One region of the Luteibacter rhizovicinus DSM 16549 genome, then DNA from elsewhere that is predicted to be linked to it. Evidence: predicted binding sites of a transcription regulator. Region 1 holds the regulator's gene; each other region holds the start of a gene.
What was found. The regulator FliA, encoded in region 1, starts transcription of late flagellar genes. The targets are predictions, from matches to a motif close to TAAAGTTTNNCNNNCNNNGGCCGATAA.
Positions count from the first base shown of each region.

Region 2: the regulator FliA is predicted to act here: its motif matches at 1,599-1,625, upstream of BJI69_RS13500 (STAS domain-containing protein).
Region 3: the regulator FliA is predicted to act here: its motif matches at 2,207-2,233, upstream of BJI69_RS09055 (methyl-accepting chemotaxis protein).
Region 4: the regulator FliA is predicted to act here: its motif matches at 5,995-6,021, upstream of BJI69_RS13515 (chemotaxis protein CheW).

Region 1 covers NZ_CP017480.1:405,939-413,212, reverse strand. The annotation lists gene flhB (flagellar biosynthesis protein FlhB) at 1-126, shown strand, start outside; gene flhA (flagellar biosynthesis protein FlhA) at 129-2,240, shown strand; gene flhF (flagellar biosynthesis GTPase FlhF) at 2,258-3,610, shown strand; gene BJI69_RS01920 (MinD/ParA family protein) at 3,673-4,548, shown strand; gene BJI69_RS01915 (RNA polymerase sigma factor FliA) at 4,545-5,276, shown strand; gene cheY (chemotaxis response regulator CheY) at 5,330-5,731, shown strand; gene BJI69_RS01905 (protein phosphatase CheZ) at 5,742-6,386, shown strand; gene BJI69_RS01900 (chemotaxis protein CheA) at 6,394-7,274, shown strand, end outside.
Region 2 covers NZ_CP017480.1:2,964,320-2,971,593, reverse strand. The annotation lists gene BJI69_RS13510 (chemotaxis protein CheA) at 1-799, opposite strand, end outside; gene BJI69_RS13505 (response regulator) at 853-1,215, opposite strand; gene BJI69_RS13500 (STAS domain-containing protein) at 1,226-1,543, opposite strand; gene BJI69_RS13495 (hypothetical protein) at 1,661-2,170, opposite strand; gene queA (tRNA preQ1(34) S-adenosylmethionine ribosyltransferase-isomerase QueA) at 2,313-3,347, opposite strand; gene BJI69_RS13485 (hypothetical protein) at 3,532-5,907, opposite strand; gene BJI69_RS13480 (DUF3142 domain-containing protein) at 5,904-7,115, opposite strand; gene BJI69_RS13475 (response regulator transcription factor) at 7,183-7,274, opposite strand, start outside.
Region 3 covers NZ_CP017480.1:2,008,496-2,015,769, reverse strand. The annotation lists gene BJI69_RS09060 (NmrA family NAD(P)-binding protein) at 1-387, opposite strand, end outside; gene BJI69_RS09055 (methyl-accepting chemotaxis protein) at 488-2,173, opposite strand; gene BJI69_RS09050 (alpha-L-rhamnosidase) at 2,294-4,900, opposite strand; gene BJI69_RS09045 (DUF2501 domain-containing protein) at 5,032-5,478, shown strand; gene BJI69_RS09040 (SDR family oxidoreductase) at 5,551-6,459, shown strand; gene BJI69_RS09035 (hybrid sensor histidine kinase/response regulator) at 6,573-7,274, opposite strand, start outside.
Region 4 covers NZ_CP017480.1:2,971,669-2,978,942, reverse strand. The annotation lists gene BJI69_RS13540 (methyl-accepting chemotaxis protein) at 1-962, opposite strand, end outside; gene BJI69_RS13535 (protein-glutamate methylesterase/protein-glutamine glutaminase) at 978-2,078, opposite strand; gene cheD (chemoreceptor glutamine deamidase CheD) at 2,136-2,795, opposite strand; gene BJI69_RS13525 (CheR family methyltransferase) at 2,792-3,667, opposite strand; gene BJI69_RS13520 (methyl-accepting chemotaxis protein) at 3,671-5,386, opposite strand; gene BJI69_RS13515 (chemotaxis protein CheW) at 5,429-5,944, opposite strand; gene BJI69_RS13510 (chemotaxis protein CheA) at 6,172-7,274, opposite strand, start outside.

The DNA of each region.
Region 1 (7,274 bases):
GTCGCCCAGATCCTGGCCTATGTGTTCCGCCTGAAGCAGGCGATCGCCGTTGGCGACCTCCCGCCCGATCTACCCGTGCAGGACATCGATCCTGAACTGCTCGGCCCCTACCGTATGGATAAGTGACGATGGCAGCTACGACCACGCTCATGGGCACGTTCCGCCAGATCGGCCGGCGGGGCATTGCCGCGCCGGTGGTGATGCTGGTGATGCTCGGCATGCTCATGCTGCCGCTGCCCCCGTTCATGCTCGACCTGCTGTTCACCTTCAACATCGCGTTGTCCCTGGTGATCCTGCTGGCCACCATGTACGTGATGCGCCCGCTGGAACTGGCCTCGTTCCCGACCGTGGTGCTGTTCGCCACCTTGCTGCGCCTGGCGTTGAACATCGCCTCCACCCGCGTCGTCCTGCTGCACGGCCACAACGGCCCGGGTGCGGCCGGCAAGGTGATCGAGGCCTTCGGCGAGTTCGTCATCGGCGGAAACTTCGCCGTCGGTTTCGTGGTGTTCGCCATCCTCACCATCATCAACTTCGTGGTCGTGACCAAGGGCGCCACGCGCGTCTCGGAAGTGACTGCGCGCTTCACCCTCGACGCCATGCCCGGCAAGCAGATGGCGATCGATGCCGATCTCAATGCCGGCCTGCTCACCCAGGAACAGGCGCGCGAGCGCCGTCAGGAAGTGCGCGAGGAAGCCGACTTCTACGGTTCGATGGACGGTGCATCCAAGTTCGTGCGCGGCGACGCCACGGCCGGCATGCTGATCCTCGCGATCAACATCATCGGCGGCTTTTTCATCGGCATGCTGCAGCACGGCCTATCTGCCTCGGAGGCGGCACGCACGTACACCCTGCTGACCATCGGCGATGGCCTGGTCGCCCAGGTGCCGGGCCTGATGCTCTCGATCGCCACGGCGGTCATCGTCACCCGCGTGTCCAAGTCCCAGGAAATGGGCAAGCACGTGATGGGGCAGCTCTTCGGCCAGCCGAAGGCGCTGGCCGTGGCGGCTGCCGTGCTCGGCGCGATGGGCCTGGTTCCGGGCATGCCGAACCTGCCGTTCCTGTTGCTCGCCGCCGGTGCCGGTTTCGGCGCCTGGAAGCTGCAGCAGAACAAGGATCGCCTCGCCGACGGTGGGACGCCCGCCGACGCCACGGCACCGGGCACGGAGCTTGCGCTGGAATCGACGCCGCCCGGCGAACGTCTCGAACTCTCGTGGGAAGACGTGGCCCAGGTCGACACGATCGGCCTGGAGGTCGGCTACCGCCTGATCCCGCTGGTCGACAAGGCGCAGGGCGGTGAACTCATGGCGCGGATCAAGTCGGTGCGCCGCAAGCTCTCGCAGGAGCTGGGCTTCCTGGTTCCGTCCGTACACATTCGCGACAACCTCGACCTCTCGCCACACGGGTATCGCATCTCGCTGATGGGCGTACCGATGGGCGAAGCCGAAATTCACACCGAGCGCATGCTGGCCATCGATCCGGGCCGCGTGCACGGGACGATCAACGGTATTGCCACCCGCGATCCGGCCTTCGGCCTCGACGCCGTATGGATCGAGCCCGGCCTGCGTGAGCATGCGCAGACGCTGGGCTACACGGTGGTCGACCCGGCCACGGTGATCGCCACCCACCTCTCGCACATCCTGCAGAACCACGCCCACGAACTCATCGGCCACCAGGACGTGCAGCAGCTGCTCGACCGCCTCGCCCAGCAGACGCCGAAGCTCGTCGAAGACCTGGTGCCCAAGCGCCTGTCGCTCGGTGCGGTGGTCAAGGTGCTGCAGAACCTGCTCGCCGAGCGCGTGCCGATTCGTAACTTCCGCGGCATCGTCGAGTCGCTGGCCGAGCATGCTGGCCAGAGTCAGGATCCCGGCGTCCTCGCGGCCAGTGTGCGCGTCACCCTTGGCCGACAGATCGTGCAGGAGATCGCCGGGCTCGGAACTGAGGTCCCCGTCATTACTTTGGCGCCGGAACTGGAGCAGATTCTTCTGCAGTCCCTACAGGGTGGTGGTCCCGCCGGTGCGGCGATCGAGCCGGGTCTGGCCGATCGTCTCCAGCAGAACGTGGCGGAGGCCGCGCGACGTCAGGAAGCGGCCGGCGAACCGGCCGTCCTGCTGGTCTCGCCGGCACTTCGTCCCTGGCTTTCACGCTTCACTCGGCATGTGGCCCAAAACCTGCATGTACTCGCCTATAACGAGGTCCCGGACAACCGCCGCGTCAAGCTGGTGACGGCCCTCGGACGATAGGACAGAGGAGCTAACGCATGAAAATCAAACGATTCGTTGCCGCCGACATGCGCCAGGCCATGCGCCAGGTTCGCGATGAGCAGGGTCCGGACGCCGTGATCCTGTCCACGCGTCGGATGGACGACGGTATCGAAATCATCGCCGCGCTCGACTACGACGAAGCGCTGGTTCGCGAGGCGGGTTTCGCCTTCGAACCGCCGACCGCCGAAGAGACCGCTGCGAAGCATGCTGCCGCGCTGGCGCCGATCCGCGCCACGCGCGACAGCGACCGCGCCGCACGCATCGATCAGGCACGTGCCGCCACGGCTGCTGCCGTCGAACGTGCCGCCAAGGGCGCAGCGGTCAATCCGAATGCACCGCAGCGCCAGTCCAGCGCCGCCCTCGCGTCCAGCGTGGCCGACGTGGTCCGTGCCGCCACGGTCAACCCGAACAGCGACGCCGCCGTGAACGGCGTGCGTGCCGAGATCAACAGCCTGCGTGAAATGCTGGAAGTCCAGCTTTCCACGCTGGCCTGGAACCAGATGGATCGCGATCAGCCGCTGCGCGCTCGCGTGCTTCGCGAAATGACCCGCCTGGGCATCGACGGCGACGTGGCTCGCGCGCTGTGCGCCGAACTGCCGGCCGGCATGACCTCCGAACAGGCGCGTTACCTGCCGCTGGGCATCCTCTCGCGCAACATCCGCACCAGCGGGCGCAATTTCGACACGGTCGGCGGCGGCGTCACCGCGCTGGTCGGTACCACCGGCGTCGGCAAGACGACGACCATCGCCAAGCTCGCCGCCCGTGCCGTCCTTCGCCACGGCGCTTCCAACGTCGCCCTCATCAGCGCCGACCAGTACCGTATCGGTGCCGGCGCGCAGCTCGAGCATTACGGTCGCCTCCTCGGCGTGCGCGTGTACAACGCCCACGATGCGGACAGCCTGCGCAACGTGCTTCTCCAGCTGCGCAGCAAGCACACCGTGCTGGTCGACACCGCCGGCATGGCCGGCAACGATCCCAAGCTGCAGCAGCAGTTCGACACGCTGCGCGCGACCTCGAACCTGCGCGTCTGCCTGGTGCTCGCCGCCAATGCGCAGGCCCAGGCGATCGACAACGCGATCCGCTCGTACGCGCCGCTGTCACCGCAGACCGCCATCCTTACCAAGCTCGACGAGGCGCCGCTGATCGGCGGCGCCCTGTCGGCACTCATTCGCCACGCCATGCCGCTGGACTACACCACCGACGGGCAGCGTGTGCCCGAAGACATCGCCTCCGCCGATGCGCGCAAGCTGGTCTGCCTCGCAGCCCAACTGCTCAAGCAGCGCAACGAGGAGCCCGACGACGCCGTACTTGCCGATCGTTTCGGCACCGCGGCGCCCGCGCTCGCCTGATCGGGAAACCGCATAACGTGACTACCGCCACCGCACACTCTTTCACGGCAGTGAATTCCTTCATGACCACACACGTCGATAGCACCCAGGCCGCCGGCCTCAACTGGCTTGACGACCGTCGCCCTACCCGCAGCATCGCGATCGCGGGCGGCAAGGGCGGCGTCGGCAAGACCACCGTGGCGGTCAACCTCGGTATGGCCCTGGCCATGGGCGGACGCGACGTCGTCCTGCTCGATGCCGATCTGGCCATGGCCAATATCGACGTGCTGCTCGGGCTGCAGCCGACCCGTCACCTCGGGCACATGCTCGAGGGCGAGTGCCGCATCGAGGATCTGATCCTCCAGGCGCCGCATGGCCTGAAGGTGATTCCGGCCACCTCCGGCGCGCGCCGCATGGCGCAGTTGCCGAATATCGAGCATGCCGCCGTCATCCGCGCGTTCGACGAATACCCGATCGCCCCCGAATACCTGATCGTCGACACCGCCGCCGGCATTTCGGACAGCGTCTCCATGTTCGCCGCGGCTTCCGACGAAGTCGTGGTGGTGGTCTGCGACGAGCCGGCCTCGCTGACCGATGCCTACGCCCTGATCAAGGTCATGAGCCGGGAGTTCGGCGTGAACCGCTTCCGCATCGTGGCCAACATGGTCCGCCATGCCCAGGAAGGTCGCCAGCTGTTCGAGAAACTGTCCCGGGTGACCAACCGATTCCTGGATGTTTCCTTGGATTTCATGGGGATGGTCCCGCACGACGAGTACCTGCGCCAGGCGATTCGCCGCCAGTCGGCGGTGGTCGATGTCTGGCCGAGCAGCCGATCTGCAGTTGGATTCAAGAATCTGGCCAGGTCGGTCGATACATGGGGTGAACCCGAACCCCGTGCTCAGGGTCGCATCGGCTTTTTCGCCGAGCGGTCCCACCTGGGAGGAGGGTTGCCACTGTGAGCGTTGCGACGGAATACCTTGAAGTCACGCGAATCCCGGCGGATCAATTGGTACGAACCCACGCGCCGCTGGTGCGCCGGATCGCCTATCACCTGATGGGCCGGCTGCCGCCAAGCGTGGATGCAAACGACCTCATGCAGGCCGGGATGATCGGACTGCTGGAGGCCGCAAGAAATTACTCGCCGACTCGCGCGGCCAGTTTCGAGACCTATGCGGGTATCCGCATACGGGGCGCGATGCTGGACGAACTGCGCAAGACGGACTGGACCCCCCGCTCCGTGCACCGGAAGTTGCGCGAGGTGGCTGAAGTAACGAGGCAGATCGAGAACGAGACAGGTGGTGATGCCGAAGACGCCGAGGTGATGAAGCGGCTGGGCATCGACGCCATGGAGTACAACCAGATCCTGGCCGACGCGGCGAGCGCGCGGTTGCTCAGTCTTACGGCGCCCGAAGGCGACGAAGGCGCGGCGATCGATGTCGCGGACCCGGATGCCGCGGGGCCGGAAGGGATCTTCGAACAGGACGGCTTGCGCGATGCGCTGGCCCAATCCATCGACGGCCTGCCCGAACGCGAGAAGCTGGTGATGTCGCTGTACTACGATGAAGAGCTCAATCTGAAGGAAATCGGTGCGGTGCTGGGTGTGAGTGAATCGCGGGTGTGCCAGATCCATGGCCAGGCCCTGATTCGCCTCCGCGCACGCATGACGGGTTGGAAAGACAAGCATTGACGGCATTACGGTGCCGTCGCCGGTAAGAACGCGCAGTCAGGCGGAGACGAGTTTTGGACAAGAACATGAAAATCCTCGTGGTGGACGATTTCTCCACCATGCGACGCATCGTCAGGAATCTCCTGGTCGAGCTGGGATTTACGAACACCCTCATCCAGGAGGCTGAAGACGGCAACGCGGCGCTCACGATGTTGCGTGCCCAGCCTTTCGACCTGGTGGTGACCGACTGGAACATGCCCAACATGACGGGCATCGACCTGCTTCGCGCGATCCGCGCGGACGCCGCGCTGAAGTCGATGCCGGTGCTGATGGTCACGGCCGAGAACAATCGCGACCAGATCATCGCCGCCGCGCAGAGCGGCGTGAACGGCTACGTGGTCAAGCCGTTCACGGCGGTCACGCTGAAGGAAAAGCTCGACAAGATCTTCGAACGACTCGCCGCGGCTGCGGGCTAAGGGAATGACGATGAATACCATGCTTAACCCCGGCCACGAGGTCGTTCCCGAGCTGCGCGAGTTGCTCGACGCCGATGACAGCGTCGCCTTCGAACAGGCGCTCGATCGCCTCCTGCGCAGCCGTGAACAGCACCTGTTCCTGGCCCTGGGCCATCTTGCGCGCGATCTGCACGAGTCGGTCCGCCGTCTGGCCTCCGATATCTCCAGCGATGGCGTGCCGGGCAACATGAGCGATGCGCGCAAACACCTGCGCGACGTGCTCGAGATGAGCTCACAGGCGGCTCACCGCACCCTCGATTTCAGCGACAGGCTGCGTCCTCAGGCGCAGGCGCTGGCCAAGCAGGCCGACGAAGTGCTGGTGCTCGATCACGCCGATCCGGCCTTCGCACCGAATGCGACGGCCCTGGCCGTGCGCGTCGGCGATTTCGCGCAGAGCTGCGACATCGGCCTGGGCGAGATGGTCGAGGCCCAGTCCTGGCAGGATCTGTCCGGCCAGCGCGTCGCGCAGGTCGAATCGTTCATGGCCAAGGTGGAGTCGTCGCTGGTCGAACTGGTGCGTCTCACTGGTTCGCTGGCCGGTGGCGCACACGCACCGGCCCCGGACAAGGTCAGCCAGGACGAAGTGGATCGACTGCTCAGCGAATTCGGGTTCTGAGCGCCGTATGAGCGTGGAGCTGGACAACGAGCTGCTCAATGTCTTCCTGATCGAAGCACGCGAACTGCTCGAGAGCCTGGGCGAACAGCTCGTGGATCTCGAAGCCTCGCCGGGGGACGCCGAGCTGCTGAACGCGGTCTTCCGCGCGTTCCATACCGTGAAGGGCGGTGCGGGCTTTCTGGGCCTCAACGCCATGGTGGAGCTGTGCCACCGCGCCGAGGACCTCCTCAACGAGGCCCGTAACGGCGCGGTGGTGTTGAACCCCGGCTTCATGGATGCGCTGCTCGAGTCGCTGGACCTCCTCAACGACATGATGCGTGCGGCCGACGCGGGCGTTCCCGCCGAGCCCGCGCCTCGCTCCGTGCTCGACCGCCTGCTGATTCCGGGTCGTGCCGGCTCCGCACCGCCGGTGGCGCTGTCGCCGGTGATGTCGACGCCGGCGTCGACCAGCGCCCCCGCCGTGTCGTCGCAGCGCCCCTACGATCCGATCGAAGACGAATTCGAAGCCATGCTCGACGCCGCGCGCAACGACCGCGCACCGGCCTCGACACCTTCGGGCACGATCAACGACGATGAATTCGAAGCGCTGCTGGATTCGCTCTACGGCACCGGTGCCCCCGGCGCCGATGCCGCCGCCCCTGCAGGGGCGGCGGCAAATGTGGGAGCCGCTTCAGCGGCGATCCCGGCCACCGCAACACCGATCGCCGAAGCGCCATCTGTGGGAGCCGCTTCGGCGGCGATGCCCGCCGCCGATCCCAACGCCATCAGCGACGACGAATTCGAGGCCCTCCTAGACAGCCTCCACGGCACCGCCGCCCCCGGCACGCTCACGCCGGCCACCGCTGTTGCAGGAGCCGATTCATCGGCGATCCAACCCGCCGTAGCGTC
Region 2 (7,274 bases), 2.2 Mb from region 1:
CGCTGTTGGCAGCGGGATCGCGCACGGCCCGCGGCGCAGCAGCCGCCGGCGCAGCGGCCACAACCTCGGCCACCGGTGCGGGCGCGGCGATGCGCGGCGTCACGGTCAGGTCGCAGTCGCCATCGACCCAGTCGAACACGCCTTCGACCGCCGCACGCTTGGCCCCGGCATCGAGGCGGAGCGTCCAGCCGAGGTAGGACGACTCGGCGTCCATCTCGGCCAGCGCGGGAAGTTTGCTGGCATCGCAGGTGACCGCGAGCGGGCCGAGGGCCTCGAGTTCGCGGAACATGCGGGCCGGATCGTTACCGGACTTCAGCAGGTAGTCGAAGGGACGGAAGGCGATGTCCCAGCCTTCGATCGCCTCGGTGGGTGCGGCAGCCTTCGCGACGGCCACCGGAGCGACCGCATGGCCGGACACCATCGCCGACAGCTCGGCCAGCAGGGCCTGGCTTTCCGCCGTGGCGGCCGGCTGGCCGGTCATCGACAGGGAAAGCATGTCGCGCACGGTGTCGCCCGAGCGCAGCAGCAGTTCCACCACGGCCTTCGCCATCGGACGGCGGCCGCTGCGGACCTCGTCCATCAGGTTCTCGGCGACGTGGGTGAACGCAGCGACATCGGTGAAACCGAAGGTGGCCGCACCGCCCTTGATCGAGTGGGCGGCGCGGAACACCACGTTGATCAGTTCCGGGTCCTCGGCGCCCTCGTCCAGGGCGAGCAGGGCCTGCTCCATGGCGTCGAGACCATCGAGGCTCTCCTCGTAAAACGCCTTGTGGAATTGCGCCAGATCGACTTTGGACATGGGGAGACCCTGGAATTACCGGAACACTAAAGTGAAAACAGACGCGGCTGGGATCAGCCGAGGACGCGGTTGACCGTCGCCAGGAGCTGGTCCGGATCGAACGGCTTGACCAGCCAGCCGGTCGCACCGGCCGCCTTGCCTTCCATCTTCTTTTCCGGGTTCGACTCGGTGGTGAGCATGAGGATGGGGATACCGCGGTAGTCCGCACGGGTGCGGATCTCGCGAACCATCGTGATGCCGTCCATCACAGGCATGTTCACGTCGGCCAGGATCAGGTCGAACTTGTGGACAGCTGCCGAATCGAGTGCCGCCTGGCCGTTATCGGCCTCTTCGACATCGTGACCGGCGCCGCGAAGGGTGAAGGCCACCATGCTGCGCATGGAAGCCGAGTCGTCTACCGCAAGAATCTTAGCCATCGAAGCACCTTCAGTTCACGCCGGCGCGAGCCGGCAGTTCAATCAATGAGTTAAGGCCGAGCACGGCCACGCCGCGCTGCAGGCTGTCGCTGGCGCCGGTCCAGGTCACGGAAAGCCCGGCCGCACGCGCATCTCGGGAAAACGCCGCGAGCAGCTGCAGGGCCGCCGTATCCACCTGGGCCACCGCCGTACCGTCGAGTTCGACGGCGTCGCCGGCGGCAAGCGCCTTGAGCAGGGTATCGCGCAAGGCCGGGGCCGCGGCAATACGCAGGTCCGCGTCGAGCGCCAGGGGCGCCAACGTTGCGTCTTTGGAGGATTTCTTCGCCATCGTCCGTACCGGTTCGGCCCCGGGCGCGTGTCGCCCGGGGGTTCGTTCGATGGTCTTATCGGCCTTGGAGGGGAAAGCTTTAGGGGGTGCTGCCCACTCGATGATGGTCCGAGGATGTCAGCGCCTGAGCATGGACCGGGAGGGAACGGTCAACGTGTCGAAGCTCACCTTTCTCGCGTCGACGGGCGTTAACGACAGCCTGACATCATCCATGTCGAGCTTGAAGATACCGTAGGCATTGATAAGGACGTCATCGGTCACCGTCGTGTTGCGCTTGAAGATGTAGCCCTTCAGTTGCTGCCACCTTCCCGGCGTTACCTGAGCATGTGCCAGATCGATATCCAGAGCGCTGTGCACTCCCGAGTGCCCGTCATCCAGGATGACCTGAAGACCCATCCCCTTCTGCCCATGCGTGCGGAGAGCGACACTGAACTCGTAATAGCCCCCTACCGTGAGGCCGGGAACGCTTTTGCTGAGAACCATCCCGTTGTAGTAGAGGGGGTTGTCGCTACGAAGGAAGCTGCTTTCCCCTTCCTGGACTACCGTGGCGCGCGGGTACTCATCCAGAGTCCATCCGTGCAGGTCACCGCCCGTAAAATCGATCCTTTCCTGATCTTCGATGCTCATCGTGTGTCGTCCTTGATGATGGGAGCGAAGACAGCGTCGATCATCCGAAGGCAGACGGCAACCCGACCTAGGTTGTAGGTGGGAGACGTGCTCTGCATGGGTGTCAGGCAGATAGCGAGGGCGTGCCGAAAACCCGCCTATGTCACGACGTCTTGGAAGGCACGATCAACATCGCGTCACCGTAGGAGAAAAAGCGGTAACGCTGCAGCACGGCGTAACGGTACGACTCCAGGATCGCCTCCTTACCGGCCAGCGCCGAGACCAGCATCAGCAAGGTCGACTGTGGCAGGTGGAAGTTGGTGATCAGCGCATCGACGCTGGTGATCTTGTAGCCAGGGAAGATGAAAATCTGAGTCTCGCCAGCGAACGGCCGCAGCACGCCTTCGACCGTCGCGCTTTCCAGCGCGCGGACGACGGTGGTGCCAACCGCGACCACCCGACCGCCGGCCGCACGCGTTTCGCGGATCTTCTCCACGAGGCCGGCGCCGACATTGAGCCACTCGCGATGCATCACGTGGTCGCGAACATCTTCGGCACGCATCGGCTGGAACGTCCCTGCGCCGACATGCAAGGTGACGTAGCCCATCTCGACACCGCGCGCGCGCAGCTTGGCCAGCAGTTCTTCGTCGAAATGAAGGCCTGCCGTCGGCGCGGCGACGGCACCGGGCTCGCGGGCGAAGACAGTCTGGTAGCGCTCGTTGTCGGCTTCCTCGGCACCGCGCTCGATGTACGGCGGCAGGGGCATTTCGCCCAGGCGCGACAGGAGACGCTCGAGCGGCTCCTCGCTTTCGAAACGCAACAGGAAGAATTCGCCCTCGCGACCGAGCACGGTGATCATGCTGCCGTCGGCCAGTTCGATCCGGCCGCCCTCTTTCGGCTTCTTGCTTACGCCGAGCTGGGCGCGCGCCTCGTGCGGGCCGGTGACCCGCTCGATCAGGATCTCGACCTCGCCGCCGGTGTCCTTGCGGCCATAAAGGCGCGCGGGGAGAACCCGGGTGTCGTTGAAGATCAGCAGGTCGCCCGGCTGGAGCATTTCCGGGAGCTCGTAGAACTTCCGGTCCTTCTTCGTGTGTGCGCCGACGTCGACCACCAGCAGCCGGCTCCCGGAGCGCCGGGCCAGGGGGGCCTGGGCGATCAGGTCAGGCGGCAGGTCGAAGTCGAAGTCGGATTTCTTCACGAGAGGGGGTTTCGGGCGGCGGGTGGGAGATTATCGCCCATTCGGCTGGGGCTGGCTTGGTAGGAGCCGATTCATCGGCGAACCGGGTGCTTGCGACACCCTTGCCCGCTGCCGCGGGATCGCCGATGAATCGGCTCCTACCTCGGACTGGCCCGCTGCCGCGGGATCGCCGATGAATCGGCTCCTACCGAGCAACAGCGCGCCGGCGCCTACGGATCAGCAGGTAAATAACACCAGCCACTGCCAGGACGAGCACCGCGATTTCCACGGGGAGGTACTTGCGGATCACGTGCTTTGCCGCCTTTACCTGCTGGGCGCGCTGTAGCTTGCGGGCGCTGGCGAAGTCCGGCTCTTCACAGTTCCAGCCGAAGCTTTCCGCCCACTCGACGTACGGCCCCTGCTTCACGTAACGGGCGTAGTACGCCTGGGCGCGGCGCTGGCGTTCATTGGGTGGCTTGGTGGCGTCGCCGTCGCTGGCTTCGTTGTAGTCCGGCGGGCCTTCGAGCATCCAGTGGGTGGCCATGCACAGGCTGGCGGCGAAGGCCTGCGAACGTGGGGGCAGCAGGTCGGCCGCCGAGACGGCCCGGTCGGCGGCAAGGTAGCGGTAGTGGAAGCGACGGTCGGGCTGGGCGGCGCTGTCATTGAAGCGCTGGTGTTCGCCGGCCGTGACCAGGTCTCCCTTGAGCGTTTCCGCGCTCTGTCCGCTGCCGCCCTGGTAGCCGCCGCCGTTGTCGCCGTAATCCGGCCCCTGCTCGAAGCCGAACAGTTCCATACCGTTCTCGCGCGCGATCCTGGCGGCCGCGTAGCGTGCTTCGGCCTTGCCGATATCGGTCCACGCGTGGTCGCCGTCATGGACATCGGCCGCGTATGCCTTCGCCTTGGCGCGCAGATCCACGTCGCCGAAGCGGGCATCCACGCCCTGCGCGAAATAGGCCTCGGCGTCATCGAAGCGGCCGGCACGCATCAGGCGTCGGGCCAGGAGCCAGCGCAGGCGATCGTTGAGCGAGAGCGGTTCGGCCGGATGATCCTTGTCCGGCTTTGCTGCAGGTGCCGGTGAGGCGGGTGCCCGGGCGTCGATGAACGTCTTCAGCTCGTCGACCGTCAGCACACGCTCGGCGACGTAATTCATGTCGTTGCCGTAGCCGGCACCCGACTCTTCCAGTTCACCGTCATAGACGTTGCCGTCACCGCCAACGGCCATCGAGGCCTCATACATGTGTGTCATCGCTTCGACGTACTCGCCGCGCGCCAGCGCCAGCACGCCGCGTTCGCCCATCAGCCGATGCACACTGTCGGTCTCCAGGGACGCCTTGGGATCGTCGACGCGAGGAAAAGCCTTGGCGGCATCGGCGTACGCGCGCGCAGCGGCTTCGCGGTCACCCTTGCGCAAGGCCAGCTTGGCGCGCACCCAACTGGCCAGGGGGCCGTCGGCCTTGGCGACCAGCTTCTCCGCCTCGTCGTAGCGACCGAGTTCGTAGGCGAGCGAGGCAAGGCGATCCGCCGCGCTGACCTTGTCCGCACCATGCTTCTGGATCGCATCGACCAGGGCCGTCAGCACCGGCTGCGGCTGGCCGTCCGTGGTCTGCGGCGACACCCAGCTCAGCGCATACGTAACCAGAAGTCGCTGCGACACGGGTCCATCGATCAGCGCATCGAGCTGGTCCGGGTTGGTCAGCACCGTGCTGGCGATCGATGCCAGTGACTGCACGGCGTTGCCCGAGCCATGCCCCGCCTGCGCGGCATAAAGCGCGATGGCATGTTTCAGATCCGTCGGCGAAAGCGAGGACGCGCAATCCTCGCCGTTGTAGAGATCCACCCAGACGCAGGGTTTGCCGTCGGCATACAGGCTCAGCCGCGCCTCTTCACCGAAGCTCGCCACGGCCAGTCCCTGCGCGTCGGACGCGCCGGCAAGCACGCGGGCGCGCACCTGCTGAAAGGCCTTTGCCGCTGCATCGCGGTGTGTCGCGAAGGCCGGCGTGGCTGCCGCCTGCGCGGCCCGCAAGGCGTGTACTTCGCCGAGCATATAGGCGGCCCAGGCGCCGCGGAGAACCGACTGATCCGCGGGCATGGCAAGCACCTGCTCGAAGCTTGCCTGTGCCTTGTCGAGGGCATCGGCGTCGAACACGGCGCACGGCGGCTTGCTCAACGCTTCGCCGTAGGAGCTGTCGGGCGTGTCCGGGCAATCCTGCGTCGCGCGACCCCAGTCCACGGCGCCGGCCACGTAGGCGCGCACGTCCGCCGGAAGGTCGCCACCCTTCTCGAACGCCTCCGCGCCCGTCTCGGAGGCGTGCAACGTCTTGACCCGCTCGATCTGCTCGGGCGTAAGGTCGGGTTTTGTCTTCGATGCCTCGCCATAGCGTCCCGTCTCGACCGCCACCAGACCATCGCTGGCAGGCAACAGGTGCTGGGCTTCGAAGGCGAAGGTGTTTTGTGGCACCGCCTTCAGCGTGGCCGCACGATCGTCCAGCATCTGCGTCGGAAAATCGGGGCCGCAAGCCCATGCCACGGCGCCGACTACGGCGACCGCGAAGCCGATCGCGAGCGTCTTCTGCTTCATCATGAAACGGGCGTTCCTTGTGCGGGTATCGGTAAAAGAGTGAGCGGCGTGCCCGCCTTGCAGCGAACCCAACCGATCGATCGGCGTGTATGGGCAGGCATCGGGCGCGCGTTCGCGGCGATGAGTTCGAGCGACGCGTCGCGACGCTGCAGGCGGTATCCGTCGATGCCATCGGCCACATCGCAGGATGCGGGCAAGGCAACGCGCGCCGGCGGGGCCGCATCGGACTCGCTGGCGTTGTCGACCATCACATCGAAGGGAGCGTCGGCAGACGAACCTGGCTGCAAGGTCACCATCAGGGGGCGACTATCGAGGTGACCCGCGACGACGCCGCGCCAGGTGGCGAGGCTCCACGCGCGCGAGTCGTCCGCCGTCGGCAGACGAAACCACACCACCCCGATGAGACCGCGAGGCCGGTCGTTGGCAAGGTGTTTCACGAAGGCGAGCAGCGTATCGGGTGCCGCGTACAGTTCCGCCGAGGTCGCGCCAGCGGCCAGCGCGGCTTGCTCGCTTTCGACGGCAAGCAGGCTCCCGTCGTCGTTCCAGCTCACGCGGGAACCGTAGGTCGGCAGGGCAACACGGAAAGGCTTGCGCGTATGCGTTGCGAACTCATCCACCCAGCGATCGGCCACGGCCGGATCGAACAAGCCCGCTTGTGGCGCCTGTACGGCATGGACCTGGAGAACGGACTCGTCCGGCAGTGCCAGCAGCGCATCGAGATCGGACGAGCCGATCCACGTCGGCAAGGCCGTGATCGAGAGCGGTATCGCCCCCAACCGGGGGCGCAGCGCTGCCAGGAAGGCGGCATAAGCAGGCAGCCGCGCCGTGGGACAGTCGTAATCGATCTCGAGGCCAGCGACGCGGCCGGCGGGCCATCCGGTCGCGAGTGTCGCGATGCGCGCGGCCAGCGCCTGCGCATCGAAAGCCGCAAGCCGCCCGTCTATGCGGACGACCAACACGACAGGCCGGCCACTGCGAGCCAGTGTCTGCGTATCCGGGGCAAAGACATGAAATTGTCCGTCGCGATCGGCCTGCGCAACGAGGACGCGCCAGTCGCGGACGAGGTCCGCGGAGCTGACCAGGGCCTCACGCAACGCCGGTGTCCACTGTCGCTGCCAGACATAGGCATCGTGACTCAGCGGCGCAGGCGCACGACCGCACGCGGCGACAAACATCGTCGCGATCATGACGATCGAGAGAGTCCGCAACACGTGGGCCATCCTGATGGCGTTCCCCAGCACGCGCCGGAAGCGGCGCGCTACCGGCGCATTGTAGCGGTCAGAGCCAACCTTTCTGCCGGGCCAGCCGGAAGGCTTCGATGCGGTTCGCGGCGCCCAGCTTGCCGATCGCCTCGGACAGGTAATTACGCA
Region 3 (7,274 bases), 1.6 Mb from region 1:
CAGCACGCCTTCCATCCGGCCCAGCTGCGAGAGAAGGTTTTCCTCGGTGGCGTGTGCGCCGACCGTCGACAGGACCACCACGCGATCGGGCCGGGCTGCGAGCAAGGCGTCGCGGATGGAGGCAATGCTGCGGGCCGATTCCGGATAGCCCGGCGATGGATCGAACAGCGGCGGCAGGAGCACGAAGACCGCTTCCGCGCCTTCGAAGGCACGGGTCAGCGCCGGCGTGTCATCCACGTCGGCGACGGCGACCTCGGCACCGCGCTCGGCGAAGACCACACCCTTCGCTGCATCGCGAACGACCGCGCGGAAAGGCTTGCCTGCAGCGAACAGCGCATTGGCAAGGGCGGTGCCGACCTGGCCGGTGATTCCGGTAATGGCGTACATGACGTTCTCCTCGTGTTGATAGTGACGAGGAGGACGATAGGCCGACGGGACTGTTGACTGAAGCGACTTATTCGCAGCGCTTTAGTGACGTTTTGTCACCTCAGGCGAATTCCGCCCAGGCATCGCTGCCCTTCTTCACTGGCGCCGACTGGCCGAAACTGAGGTCGTGCGCGGCCCGTTCCACCGCCGAAACAGGCGCTGGCCGCTCGGCGCTGGCGGTGCCGTCGACGGTGAAGAACGCGACCTGATCGCTCAGCGAGTGAGCCTGGTCCTGCATGGACTTGGCCGCGGCGGCCGCCTCTTCCACCAATGCGGCATTCTCCTGGGTCACCTGGTCGATCTGCGCGATGGCCAGGTTGACCTGATCCACACCCGCCGACTGCTCGGCGCTGGCCGCGGCGATCTCGGCGACGATGTCGGTCACCTTCTTCACGCTGGCGACGATATCGCGCAAGGCTCCGGAGGACTGCTCGACCAGCGCCGCGCCGATCTCGACACGTTCACCGCTTTCGGCGATCAGCCCCTTGATCTCGCGCGACGCCGCGGCGCTGGACTGGGCCAGTCGACGCACTTCCGCCGCCACGACCGCGAAGCCCCGACCTTGTTCGCCGGCGCGTGCCGCTTCCACGGCAGCGTTGAGCGCCAGCAGGTTGGTCTGGAAGGCGATCTCGTCGATCAGGCCGACGATGTCGCCGATGCGGCGGCTGGAATCGCCGATCTCACGCATGGCGGCCATCGCTTCGCCAACCACGTCGCCACCCTTCTCCGCTTCACTGCGTGCATGACGCGAGAGTCGGTCGGCGGCGGTGGCGTTCTCCGCGTTCTGCTTCACCGTGGCGGTCATCTCCTCCATCGATGCCGCGGTTTCTTCGAGGCTGGACGCCTGCTCCTGCGTGCGCTGCGACAGGTCGTCGTTGCCACGCGCAATCTCGGCGGACGTCGTGGCGACGACATGCGCCCCTTGCTGCACTTCGGAAACGATGGAGGACAAGGTACCGCGCATGCGCTCCAGTGCGCCGAGCAGGCTGGCCGGGGCGTACTCGCCACCGTCGCTTCGCAGGTCGCCGCCGGCGATACGGCCGGCAATATGCACGGCGTCACGCGGCTCACCACCGACGGTCGCGCGGATACTGCTCATCGACAGCCAGATCACCAGCAGCGCGAGCCCCGCGATGAGCGCGGACTTGAGCAGGTCACGCTGCAGCTGCGCGTGGAACGCCGCGTCGATGTCGCTGAAGTAGGCCCCGGAAATGAAGTGCAGGTCCCAGGGTTTGTACCAGCTGGAATAGCTGATCTTGTCCCTGAGCTCGTTGGTCTTGGGCATGACCTGTGTGTAACGCGTCATGCCATGGCCGTCCTTCGTGTCGGCCTCGAGCATGGCCACGTACTGATGAAAGCCCTTGCCGTCCTTGTCGTCGCGAATGTTCTTTCCGATGTCGTCGGCGCGCAGCGGATGCATGCGCATCGTCAGCGCCGAGTCGAACGCGAAGACATAGCCGGTGTTGTTCGACCAGCGCATCGCCTGGATGTCGTCGAGTGCGGCGACGCGCGCTTCGAGGTCGCTCATCTGGCCCTTTTCAGCGCGCGCGTGATACGCATCGGCGATCGCGATGGCGGCGGTGACATGCTGCTCCAGCGTGTCGGCCAGCTGCGTCATCTGCACGTGGCGACTTTCCACGCCCGACATGACGGTCTGCCCGACCAGGCCCAGCACCACCACGGTCATGACCATCCACACGCGCGCGTTCAACGTCGTGCGGCCGAACCAGTTCTTCAATGCGGACATGTACCGTCACCCTGTGCTTTCCCCGTCTATGCATTAACGGCCGGAATTCGCAGGTCTTTACGACGGCTTTATGAACGGCGCAGGCCTCGCTCTGTGTGGGAGCCGCTTCAGCGGCGATCCCTACGGAGCACCCAAATGATGATCCCCCGACCCCACAACCTTGTCCGACCGCCCAGGCAGCCCGATGACCGCCTCCGCCCCCACAGGCACATGCACATCCAGCTCCACCCGCCCACCGACCTTCCGCCAGGCCACCGAAGCCTCCCCATAAGGCGTCATCACCGCCGCCGATGCATGGTCCAGCCACGCGGTCACCGCCGGCCGCACCTCGATCCTCCGCCAACCCGGTTCCAACGGCCGCAACCCGGCAACATCACCGAACAGCCAGTCATCCACCGTGCCGAGGAAATAATGTCCCCGCGAGCGCGAGGCCAGCTTCCAGTGCTCCCACAGGCTGGTCGCGCCGTTCGCCCGCCAGAAGCCCCAACTCGGAAAGCTCACTTGCGTGGCGATGCGCCAGGCCTCGTCGGCGTGCCCCGTGGCGGTAAGCACCGGCAGGATAATCTTGGTCGCCAGGGCGCCGGTATCGAGGTGGTCGCCCCGGGCCTTCGCATCCGCCGCCACGCCGGCGGCGACGCGATCGCGCAAGTCGTCGGGCACCAGCCCGAAGGCCAGCGCCAGCAGGTTGTGCGCCTGGCGATAGCCCTTATCGCCCTCGCCCCGGTAGCGACCGGCTACGCGATCGAGGAAGCGTGCATTGAAGGCATCGCGCACGAGATCCGCCTGCGCATCGAATCCCGCCGCACGTGTTGTGTCGCCGCGCAGGCGAAGCATGTCCGCGGTGACGCGCTGCATGCGATACAGGTACGCCGTGGCGGCGACGCGTTTGTCTTCCGGCGCATTCTCACCACCCGGGTCGGTTTCCGGACTCACCCAGTCGCCCAGTTCGGTATCGGCAATGCCGCCGGGCGAACGCGCGTTCTCCATCGCCACATAGCGCGCGATGCCTTCGATATGTTCATCGATGGGACGGCGGTCACCCGCGTTCATCCAGAGTGACCACGGCACCAGCACATAGGCGGCGTGCCAGGTCGGCGCGCGGACGTCGCCCCAGCCGGGATTCGGCGCGATCAGCAAAGGCGAACCATCCGCCTTGCGCGTATCGGCGATGTCGCGCACCCACTTCGCCAGCAGGCGATCGGCATCGACGTTGCGCAGGAACATATCCGCGCCGAGCATGCCGTCGCCGGTCCAGCCGTTCTTCTCGTACATCGGCGTATCGGTGGGGATGCCGTAGAGGTTGTTGAGCAAGGTGTCGACCGCGGCGCGATGAATCCAGTCGAGCAACGGGTTCGCGCTCTCGAAGCGGCCGGTCACGGCGACGTCGGTATGCACGACCTGCGCGGTGACGGCACCGAGTGCCGGTTCGCCGCCCGGCCAGCCTTCGACCTGCACGTAGCGGAATCCCTTGTAGGAGAACCGCGGATGCCAGCGCTCGCGCGTGCCGGCAAGCGTGAGCCGATCCGTCTGGAATCCCGCCTTGAAATAGTGATGCTCATCGCGCGCATCCACCGTGCCATCGGGCATCAGCTTCTCGCCGTAATGCGCCGTGATCGTCGTCCCCGCCGGACCCGTCACGTCGAATGTCGCCCAGCCGGCGATGACGCGAGCGAAGGCGAAGACGAACACGCCGGGCTTCGGCTCGGTCACCGACGTGGCGTGCAAGGTGTCGATCACGCGGATCGGCTGTTCGGTCTGCGCGACGAGTTTGCCGCGCGGCACGGGAAGCACGGCCGCCGGCACCCACGTCCTCGGTGTCGATGCACGCGCGTCGTAGGTTTCACCACCGTAGAGATCGTCCAGACGTGTCGGGCCGTCGGCCATGCGCCAGCTGTCGTCGGTGACGATGTCCTGCACGTGTCCGTCGTCATAGCGAATGCGCAGTAACGCACGCAGTCGCGGCTGCCCGTGCCAGGGCGCGCGCTCCCAATGCCAGACGTTCGGGTTGGTCATGCCGTAGAAGCCGCGGCCCAGTTCGGCAGCGAGCGTATGTTCGCCTGGCGTCAGCGGGACATCGTTGGCGACCACTTCCACGCGCTTGTCGTAGTCGGTGAAGCCGGGGGAAAGCACGGCATCGCTCACCGGACGCCCATCGACGGAGAGGTCGGCGTACCCGCCCGCCGCGACGTAAAGCGTCGCGCGCGTGGCGTTCGCATCGACATGAAAGACCTTGCGCAGCAGCGGTGCGGGCACACTTGTCGCGTCGGCCTTGCCGATCCACTTCGCGCCGTGCCAGCCCGGCTCGTCGAGCGCGGTGTCGAAGTGCGACGTCGTGCTGCCGTTGCCGTCCGAGGTCTGGACTTCGGCGCGCCACTCGTAGCGTTGCCCTGGCAGGAGCGCGGGACCCGCGTAGTCGATGTCGAAGGATTGCGGCGAGCGGACGTCACCGCTGTCCCAGACGGGCTTGCCTTCGTGCGTTACGACGATGCGATAGCCGGTCTGGCGTGTCCCATTGACTGGTGACGCGATGAGCCAGGAGAAGCGCGGGGTGGGTGTGTCTACGTAGCTGGGGGTGTTGCTGCGTTCGACGCGGGGGGATTGGATGGAAAGGTTACCGCTAGCACCCTTCGCCGATGAATCGGCTCCCACAGAGGGCGAGGCACCCGCGAACGGCGAGGCCGCCAGGGTCAGCAGGAGGGCGGTGGGCAGGAGGCGGGTGCTTGGCAAGGCCGGGACCGATGCGAGGGAGAACGGTCGAGCATAACCGGCAAGAAGAAGGCCTGCCGGAGGACCGCTTACATCCGTCTAACGCGCGAAGGTTTATCCCTTCCGGACCTCGACCCTCCGGAGCCAACGTCATGAAGACCGTCCTCGCCGGCATCGCCCTCACCCTCGCCATCGCCGCTCCTGTGGCATCCGCCGGTCAGCTCGACAAGCTGATGGGTGGATCGTCCAGCAGCTCGCTCACCTCCGGCAGCATGGGCAACGTCGCCGGCATCCTGCAGTACTGCGTCACCAACAATTACCTCGGCGGCGACAGTGGCGCTTCGGGCGTGAAGGACCAGTTGCTCGGCAAACTGGGTGGCGGCTCATCCGCGACCGCCGCCGCGCCGACGCAGGACAAGGGTTATCTCGACGGCGCCAAGGGCCTGCTCAAGTCCAAGGACGGCAAGACCGTGGATCTGGGCGGCGCGGCCAGCTCGGACAGCTCACCCATGGGCGACATGAAAGCCAAGGTCACCAAGAAGGCCTGCGATGTCGTGCTCAAGCAGGGCAAGGGCATGCTCGGCGGCATGGGCAAATGACATGACGTGGACGGGACATGGACGTCCCGCCCCGTAAACCGGGAGATCTCTCTCCACTGTGAGGATCTCCCCATGGCGAAGCACGCCACGTACGACCCCTACACGATGCGCGACCCGCGCACGCAATATCCGCAACCGGACTTTTCCAAGCAGCCGCAACCGGCACCCGGCCTCGCTGCCGACATGGTGCCGAAGCCTGACCACGGCGAGACCAGTTACCGCGGCAACGGCCGCCTGAAGGGTCGCAAGGCCCTGGTCACCGGCGGCGACTCCGGCATCGGCCGCGCGGCGGCGATCGCGTTCGCGCGTGAAGGCGCCAGCGTGATGATCAACTATCTCCCCGAAGAACAGGAAGACGCCGACGACGTGATCGCCCTGCTCACGGGCGAAGGCCATACCGTGTTCGGCGTGCCGGGCGACCTGAAGGACGAAGCCTTCTGCAAGCAACTCGTCGCCCGGGCTGTGAAGGACCTGGGCGGTCTCGACATCCTCGCGAACGTGGCGGGACGCCAGCAGTTCGCCAAGTCCATCGCCGACCTGGACAGCGCGGCATTCCAGGCAACCTTCCAGACCAACGTGTTCGCGCTCTTCTGGCTATGCAAGGCGGCCCTGCCGCACATGCCGCCCGGTGCGGCGATCGTGAATACCGCGTCGATCCAGGCGTATGAGCCTTCGGACATCCTGCTCGACTACGCGCCCACGAAGGCGGCTATCGTCGCCTTCACCAAGGCGCTGGCGAAGCAGGCTGCGGAGAAAGGCATCCGCGTAAATGCGGTGGCACCGGGTCCGGTGTGGACGCCATTACAGCCGAGTGGCGGACAGCCCCAGGACAAGCTGGTCGAGTTCGGCAAGAACGTGCCGCTGAAGCGCCCGGGACAGCCGGTCGAGTGCGCGCCGGTATATGTGCTGCTGGCGTCGCAGGAGGCGAGCTTTATTACGGGCGAGACGTATGGGGTGACCGGGGGGCATATGTTGCCCTGAGGCGAGCACCCATCGCCGATGAATCGGCTCCCACCAGAGCCCGATAACCTGCTCGGTAGGAGCCGGTTTATCGGCGATGCTCTCCTGTGGGAGCCGCTTCAGCGGCGATGCCCTTACGATCCCCGCGTGATCCGCCCGATGGCCTCGATCAGGTCCGCCACGCCGTAGGGCTTCACGATGATCGCCGTACGCGCATCGCGCTCGACGCCGTTGGCGGTCTGGTCGCCGGTGGCGAAAAGCACCGGCAGCGACGGCTGTGCCTCACGCATGCGCTCGGCGACCTCGACACCATTCATCCCGGGCAGGCCGACGTCGGTGAGCAGGATGTCGATATCCTCGGCGCCGTGCCAGCGCATGGCCTCGATGCCGTCGCCCGCTTCGAAGACGATGTGCCCGCGGCTCTCGAGCATCTCGGCAATGGACATGCGGATGAGTGCATCATCCTCGACCACCAGCACACGCAACGAGGCCGGGGCACCCTTCGGCGAGGGCATCGACGGCGCCGGCGCGGCCTTGGGATCGCCCGGTGTGCGCGGCACCCGGCCGGCGAGTACATGGCGGATCTTTCGCGCCAGGGCCTCACGCGAATACGGTTTGCTCAGCAACTCCACGCCTTCGTCCAGGCGGCCGCCGTGCACGATGGCATTTTCGGTATAGCCGGAAGTGAACAGCACGCCGATGCCAGGCTGACGCTCGGCAGCCTTGCGTGCCAGCTCCGGGCTGCGCAGGGGACCGGGCATGACGACATCGGTAAACAGCAGGTCGATGGCGATGCCGCTTTCGATGATCGACAACGCACTTTCCGCATCGCGCGC
Region 4 (7,274 bases), 2.2 Mb from region 1:
TGGTGCAGCAGCTGGCTGAGAATGTCTTCGAACTGCAGCGAGCGGATGGTTGTGGAGACGTCGTTGCCGAGGCCGCGATTGATCGAAGCGGCTTCGTCGGCGGCGGCGCTGGTGCGTGCGTTGGATTCGGTGATGGTCGACATCATGCGATCGATGTCGCCCTTGGCCGAGAGCGCGACGTTCATGTCCTGCGAGGCCATGTGGCCGACCAGCTCGCGAAGCTGTTCCATCGCGGTGCGCGAACGCTCCACGTGGGTACCGATCTTTTCGTTGAACTGGTTGCTGTGCTGGGCGAGATTGCGGATCTCACCAGCGACCACGGCGAAGCCACGACCGGATTCACCGGCGCGTGCCGCTTCGATAGCCGCATTCAGCGCCAGCAGGTTGGTCTCTTCGGCAATCGTGTTGACGTTCTTCAACAGCGCGAACACGGCGTCCATTTCCTTGGCCATGCCGTCGATGCGGTAGACGATGCGCAGGCTCTCGCGCGACAACTGGACGATCAGGCCGACGAAGTGCTCGAGCAAGCCGGCGGTGCGCGAGGCGAAATCCTGCACCGAGATGCCGTTGCCACCGCTCTCGATGATCTCGCTGAGCAGCTTCTGCTGCTTGCCGGTCTTGTGTGACAGGCCGTTGAAGCCACCACCGAGTTCGGCGACGGCATCGCGCAGCAGATCCAGTGCCTGGTGCAGTTCGCGGCTGGCGTGGCCGAGCTCGTCGACGATGGCGCTGCGGACGTCTTCCATTGCCTCACGTACCGAGGCTTCGTCCGAAGACGGCGAGTGCAGCACCACCTCCACGTCCGGCAGCGCGGCCGGGCGCAGGCTGATCGCGATCCAGGTCGCGGTCAGGAGTGCCACGACGACCGGGGCGACCCAGGCCGAATGGAACACCAGCACGAGGACCAGGGCGATGGCACTGGCGGCAAAGCCGATGCTTCGTTCGTTCTTGGGGATAAGCATGATGACGTCTCGCTATCAGGTGCCGACGCGCGAGGCGGCGGCGGAAACAGGTGTATGGGCGAGCGCGAGCAAGCGCGCAGCGATCGCGTCGAGCGGAAGCATTTCGTTGGCGGCACCGGCTTTCCAGGCGGCGCCAGGCATACCCCAGACCACCGAGCTGGCTTCGTCCTGAACCAGGGTGGGTGCACCGATTTCCTTCAGTTCACCCAGGCCACGGGCGCCGTCGTCGCCCATGCCGGTGAGCAGCACGCCGATGGTCGCGGCGCCGACGCTGGCGACCATGGAACGGAACAGCACGTCGACGGCAGGCTTGTGACGATTGACCGGCGGGCCATCGTGCAGACGGCAGACGTGCTTGGCGCCGTCCCACATGACCAGCAGGTGCTGGCTGCCGGGCGCGATGTAGGCGTGGCCCGCCTGGATGGGCTGGCCGTCGCGGGCTTCCATCACGCGCATGGCGGAACACGAATCCATGCGTGCGGCGAAGGGACCGCTGAAAGCGGCGGGAATGTGCTGGGTGATGACGATAGGCGGCGCGGTCGGCGGCATCGCTTCGAGCACCACCCGGATCGCTTCGGTACCGCCCGTGGACGCGCCAATGGCGATGATGCGCGTGCCACCGCGCGTGCCCGGCGTCTGGGCGAGCGGCAGGACGGCATCAGCGGAGAGGCGCGGGGCCACGTCCAGCTTGCTGACCGCCGCGCGCTCACGCGGCTTGGCGCCCGCGGCGAGGCGCACCTTCGCGCAGATTTCCGGCGCGTGGTCCATGAAGGTGTTGGCGAGATCGGCCGGCGGCTTGGTGAAGAAATCCACCGCGCCCAGTTCCAGCGCGCGCAGGGTCACGTCGGCGCCCCGCTCGGTCAGCGTCGAGACCATTACCACCGGCATCGGGCGCAGGCGCATCAGGTTGTCGAGGAAGGTCAGGCCGTCCATGCGCGGCATCTCGACGTCCAGCGTGAGCACGTCGGGATTGAGCAGCTTGATCTTATCGCGGGCGATCAGCGGATCCGCGGCCGTGCCGACCACCTCGATGCCCGGATCGGACTCGAGCATGGTCGTCAGGACCTTTCGGACCAGGGCCGAATCGTCGACGATGAGGACGCGTACTTTCTGCATGGGCGCTTGCGACTCGGGTAGCTGGATGGTGGAAGGCGATACTGCCGACGACAGGCGTCAGAACAGTTCCACCTCTCCCTTTATCGGATCGTCGGCCAATCGCTTGAGGTATCGTTTCTCACGATCGGCCAGATTGTTGTCGTGCGTGGCGCGCAACTGACGCACGCGCACCTTGCCGCTGACCGGGAAGAACTGCACCTGGCGCGGGTAGATGTCACCCACATCGGCCGCGCAGAGCTTCAGGTTCTCGGTCGCGATGTAGCGCTGGACGAAGGTGATGTTGCGCTGGCCGATGTCGGTCATCGTCGCCAGCACGCGTCCACCCCCGAAAATCTTCACTTCCAGATCGTCGCGACGGCCGCCAGCCTTGAGGATGGCGTTGATCAGTTGCTCCATCGCGTCGTTGCCGTAGCGCGCTGCGCGGCCGACCGTCGAGGTCCAGCTGTCGCGCTCGCCGGCCGGCTCCGGCAGCATGAAATGATTCATCCCACCGATACGACGCCGTGCGTCGCGAACACACGCGGACACACAGGAACCGAGCACCGTGGAAATCATCTCTTCCTGGGTGCTCACGTAATACTCGCCCGGAAGAATCTTCACCGTAACCACTTCCTGGGCGGGATCCCAGAAGCGGCGAACGTGCTCGAATCCCGGCAGCACGCTCTTCGGATCGAAGCCGATGAACGTCCTCGGCTGCGCGACGAACGTGTCGCTCATGTGCGTTTCCGGTAGACCGTGCGGCCGATCAGATCGAAGTCCTCGGACAGTCCATACATGGACTCCGAGTGCCCCAGGAACAGATAGCCGTGGCTTTCCAGCATGCCGGCGTAACGGGAGAACAGCCGCTGTTTGGTCGGCTTGTCGAAATAGATGACGACGTTGCGGCAGAAGATCGCGTCGAACTTGCCCTGCATCGGCCATTCATGGAGCAGGTTCAGCGGCTGGATGGCGACCAGCTCGCGCAGGCGCGGGTGCACCTGCACGAAGCCATCGAACGAACCTTCGCCACGCAGGAACCAGCGCTTGCGCCGCGCATCGCTCACGCCACCCAGGCGATCCACCGGGTAGACGCCCTTGCGTGCCGCCTCGAGCGCTTGCGGCGACAGATCGGTGGCGAGGATCTTCGCGTCGATCTGGATGCCGGTGCGCTCGATGGCCTCGGCCAGCACCATCGCGATAGCGTACGGCTCTTCACCGGTGGAGCAACCCGCGGACCAGATGCGCAGCCGACCACCGCCACGCTTCTCTGCCAGCCAACGCGGCAGGAGCTCGTCGATGAGCATGTCGTAGTGGTGCATCTCGCGGAAGAACGAGGTGACATTGGTGCTGATGCAGCTGGCCAGCTCACCGAGCTCCGCCTCGGGATCGCGGCGTAGCAGATCGCAGTACGCCTCGAAGCCCGAGAGGTTCAGTGCACGAAGGCGGCGCAGCAAACGGCCCTGGACCAGCTGCCGTTTGTGATCGCCCAGCGAGATGCCGCAGTGTTGCAACACGAACTCACGCAGGAAACCGAACTCTTTTTCGCCGAGATTCGGTCCCGTCGCGCCCGCCAGCCCGACGGCATCGCCGTTGTTGACGAGCGCATTCATCGATCAGAACTCCTTCCACACACCGGCGTCGGCGGCCGACTCGACCGGACGCGGGGCGCGCGGTGCCGGCGTGCTGCGCACGGCGGCGAACACGGTTTCCATCTCTTCGCGGGCGGCATCCTTGCGCGGCGCCTTGGCGGCGGGCGCGTTCGATGCGTGGCCGGCGATCTGGAAGAACGACACCTGACGGCTGAGCTCATTCGCCTGCTCGTGCATGGCACGGGCGGCGGCGGCCGACTCTTCCACCAGCGCGGCGTTCTGCTGGGTCATCTCGTCCATCTGCAGCACGGCGTGGTTGACCTGGTCGATACCGGCCGACTGCTCGGAGCTGGCCGCGGCGATCTCGGCGACGATGTCGGTCACCTTCTTCACGCTTTCGACGATCTCGGCGAGTGCCTTGCCCGACTGGTCGACCAGCTCGGAACCGGCCTTGACCTTGCTCGCGCTGTCGTTGATCAGGCCCTTGATTTCCTTCGCGGCACCGGCCGAACGCTGGGCCAGGTTACGCACTTCGGTCGCGACCACGGCGAAGCCGCGGCCCTGCTCGCCCGCACGTGCCGCTTCCACCGCCGCGTTGAGCGCGAGCAGGTTGGTCTGGAAAGCGATTTCGTCGATGAGGCTGACGATGTCGGAAATCTTCTTGCTGGAGCTGTTGATCTCACGCATGGCGACGACCGTCTGCGCGACGACTTCGCCACCGCGCTCGGCCTGCTCGCGGGCGCCGCGGGCCAGCTGGTTGGCGTGGCTGGCGTTCTCGGCGTTCTGCTTCACGGTGGAGGTCATTTCCTCCATCGACGAGGCGGTCTCTTCCAGGCTCGAGGCCTGTTCCTGCGTACGCTGCGAGAGATCGTCGTTGCCGCGCGAGATCTGCTGCGCCGCCGTGCTGACCGAGCCCGAACCGTGACGCACTTCGCCGACGATCGCGCTGAGGCGCTCGTCCATGGCGCGGAACGCTTCCTGCAGCTGGCCGAGTTCGTCGGTGCGCGTGACCTGGATATCGTGACCGAGCTTGCCCTCGGCGATCTGGTGCGCGACGGACACGGTGTGCGACAGCGTGCGGATGATGGAGCGAACGACGAGGACGCCGATCAGCAGGCAGACGAACAGGCCGACAGCCAGCGAGCCGATGCTGAGTGCACGGACGGTCTTGTACTGGGCGGATTCCTTCGCATAGATCGCCGCCGCTTCATCGCGCTTGGCTTCGATCAGTTTGCCGAGCTGGCTCTGGCGATCCATCAGGAGCGGACGAACCTGCAGTTCGAGCACGTCGCTGGACCCTTCGTCACCCTGGTTCAGGGCGTCGATCATGTCGGCCTTGGCCTGCTCGTAATCGGTGTTGGTGGACTGCCACTTGTCGTAGAGCTTCTTGACGTCGGCGGACATCGGCAGCTTCACGAAATCGGCCTTCAGCTTGACCATCTCGTCCTGATACTTCTGGAACTCCGCGACCTTCTGCTTCACCTGGTCCTTGTTGCTGACCTTGGTGGCGGCCTCGCCCAGCACGACGAAGGACATCAGCGCATCGGTGTTCACGCGGCTCAGCATCTCGGTCGGAGCGAGCTCCTCCTCATAGATCTGGCGCATGCCTTCGTTCTGGAAGTGCATCGCACCCAGGCCGACAGCGGCACCACCCAGGAGCATGAGCGTGAGCAGGCCGAGCACGCCGTACAGGCGGCCACGAACGGTCAGGGCGGGGACTTTGAACTTGAACTTCTTCATCACGGTTCCAATCGGCAAAGTGCGGCAAGGACTAACCGGGTATCAGGCGACGGCTTTGACATCCGTGGAAGCCAACGCGGCCTCCAGCATCTGCGCATCCTGCGGCTGTAACAGGCGATCCACGTCGAGCAGCAGAACCATGCGCTCGGCGACGGAGGTGAGTCCCTTCAGGTATTCGGTGTCGACGGTGGTGCCCATGTCGGGCACCGGACGAACGTCGCCCGGGGCGACCTCGACCACGTCGGAGACGGCATCGACTACGACGCCGAACTGGCGGCCGTTGACCATCACGATGACCGTGACGGTGGTGGCCGTGTATTCCTCGCGTGCCAGACCGAAGCGCAGGCGCAGGTCGAGCACCGGCACGATGGCGCCGCGCAGGTTGAGCACGCCGAGCACGTAGTCGGGGGCCTGGGGAATGCGAGTGACCGGCGTCCAGCCGCGGATCTCGCGGACGGCGAGGATATCGACGCCGTACTCCTCGTTACCGAGGTTCACGGTGAGGTACTGCGCGGCCTCTTCAGGCAGGGCGGAGGCGGAGCTGGCTTGCTGGTTCATGTCGTTCCCACGGCGGATCGGTTCGGCGGTTCGGGACCCCTTCTCTTGGGGTATCGGCCGTCGCGGTGGGTTCTTGAGGGGAAATCTGCAGGCTGTGGGTCGTTTCTGACGACCGGGATGGCCGGTTCCTCTGGGAGCCGATTCATCGGCGAAAGGGTGCCAGCCGCACCCTCCCAGGCATTGGCCTGCGGGGAATCGCCGCTGAAGCGGCTCCCACTCAGAGCCGATCAGGCGGCTTTGCGGCGCGCCTGCATGCGGACCAGGCCGGTCACGTCGGCGATGAGCGCCACCGAGCCGTCGGCCAGGATGGTCGCACCGGAGATGCCGGTGACGCGGCGGTAGTTGGCTTCGAGCGACTTCACGACCGCCTGCTGCTGGCCGATCAGTTCGTCGACGAACAGGCCGATGCGAGTGCCCTCGCCTTCCACGACGATGACGATGCCCTCGTCCACCGCACGGCGCTGCCCGGCGCAGCCGAACACGTCGAACAGGCGCACGATCGGCAGCCAGTTGTCGCGGAAGCGGAACAGCTCGCCGCCGCCGGCCACGCTGCGAACGGTGTCCGGCTTGACCTGCACCGACTCGATGATGGACACGAGCGGCACGATGTAGATTTCCTCACCCACTGCAGCCGTGAGGCCGTCGATGATCGCCAGCGTCAGCGGCAAGGTGATGGTGAAGGTGGTGCCACTGCCCTGCACGCTGCGGATGGCAACCGTGCCGCCCAGATCCATGACGTTGCGACGGACCACGTCCATGCCCACGCCGCGACCGGAAAGGTCGGTCGTCGCGGCGGCGGTGGAGAAGCCGGCTTCGAAGATGAGATCGGCCACGGCCTCGTCGGACATGCCCTCGCCCGTGGCGATGATGCCGCGCTGGATGGCCTTGGCCACGATGGCGTCGCGATTGAGACCCGCGCCGTTGTCGGCGACTTCGACGACGATGCTGCCGCCGCGATGGAAGGCTTCCAGACGAAGCGTGCCGGTATCGCCCTTGCCTGCGGCGAGACGCTTGTCCGGCATTTCCAGGCCATGATCGATGGCGTTGCGGACCAGATGGACCAGCGGATCGCCGATCTTCTCGAGCACGGTCTTGTCCAGCTCGGTGGTCTCGCCACGCATGTCGAGCACGACCTTCTTGTCGAGTTTCTGTGCCAGGTCGCGGACCAGACGCGGGAAGCGATTGAACACCGTGCTGATCGGCAGCATGCGGATGCTCATGACGCTTTCCTGCAGCTCGCGCGTATGGCGACCGAGCTGGGCCAGGCCGTGGCGCAGCATTTCCAGCTGCGACGCGTCCACGCCGTCGTTGAACTGGCTGAGCATCGACT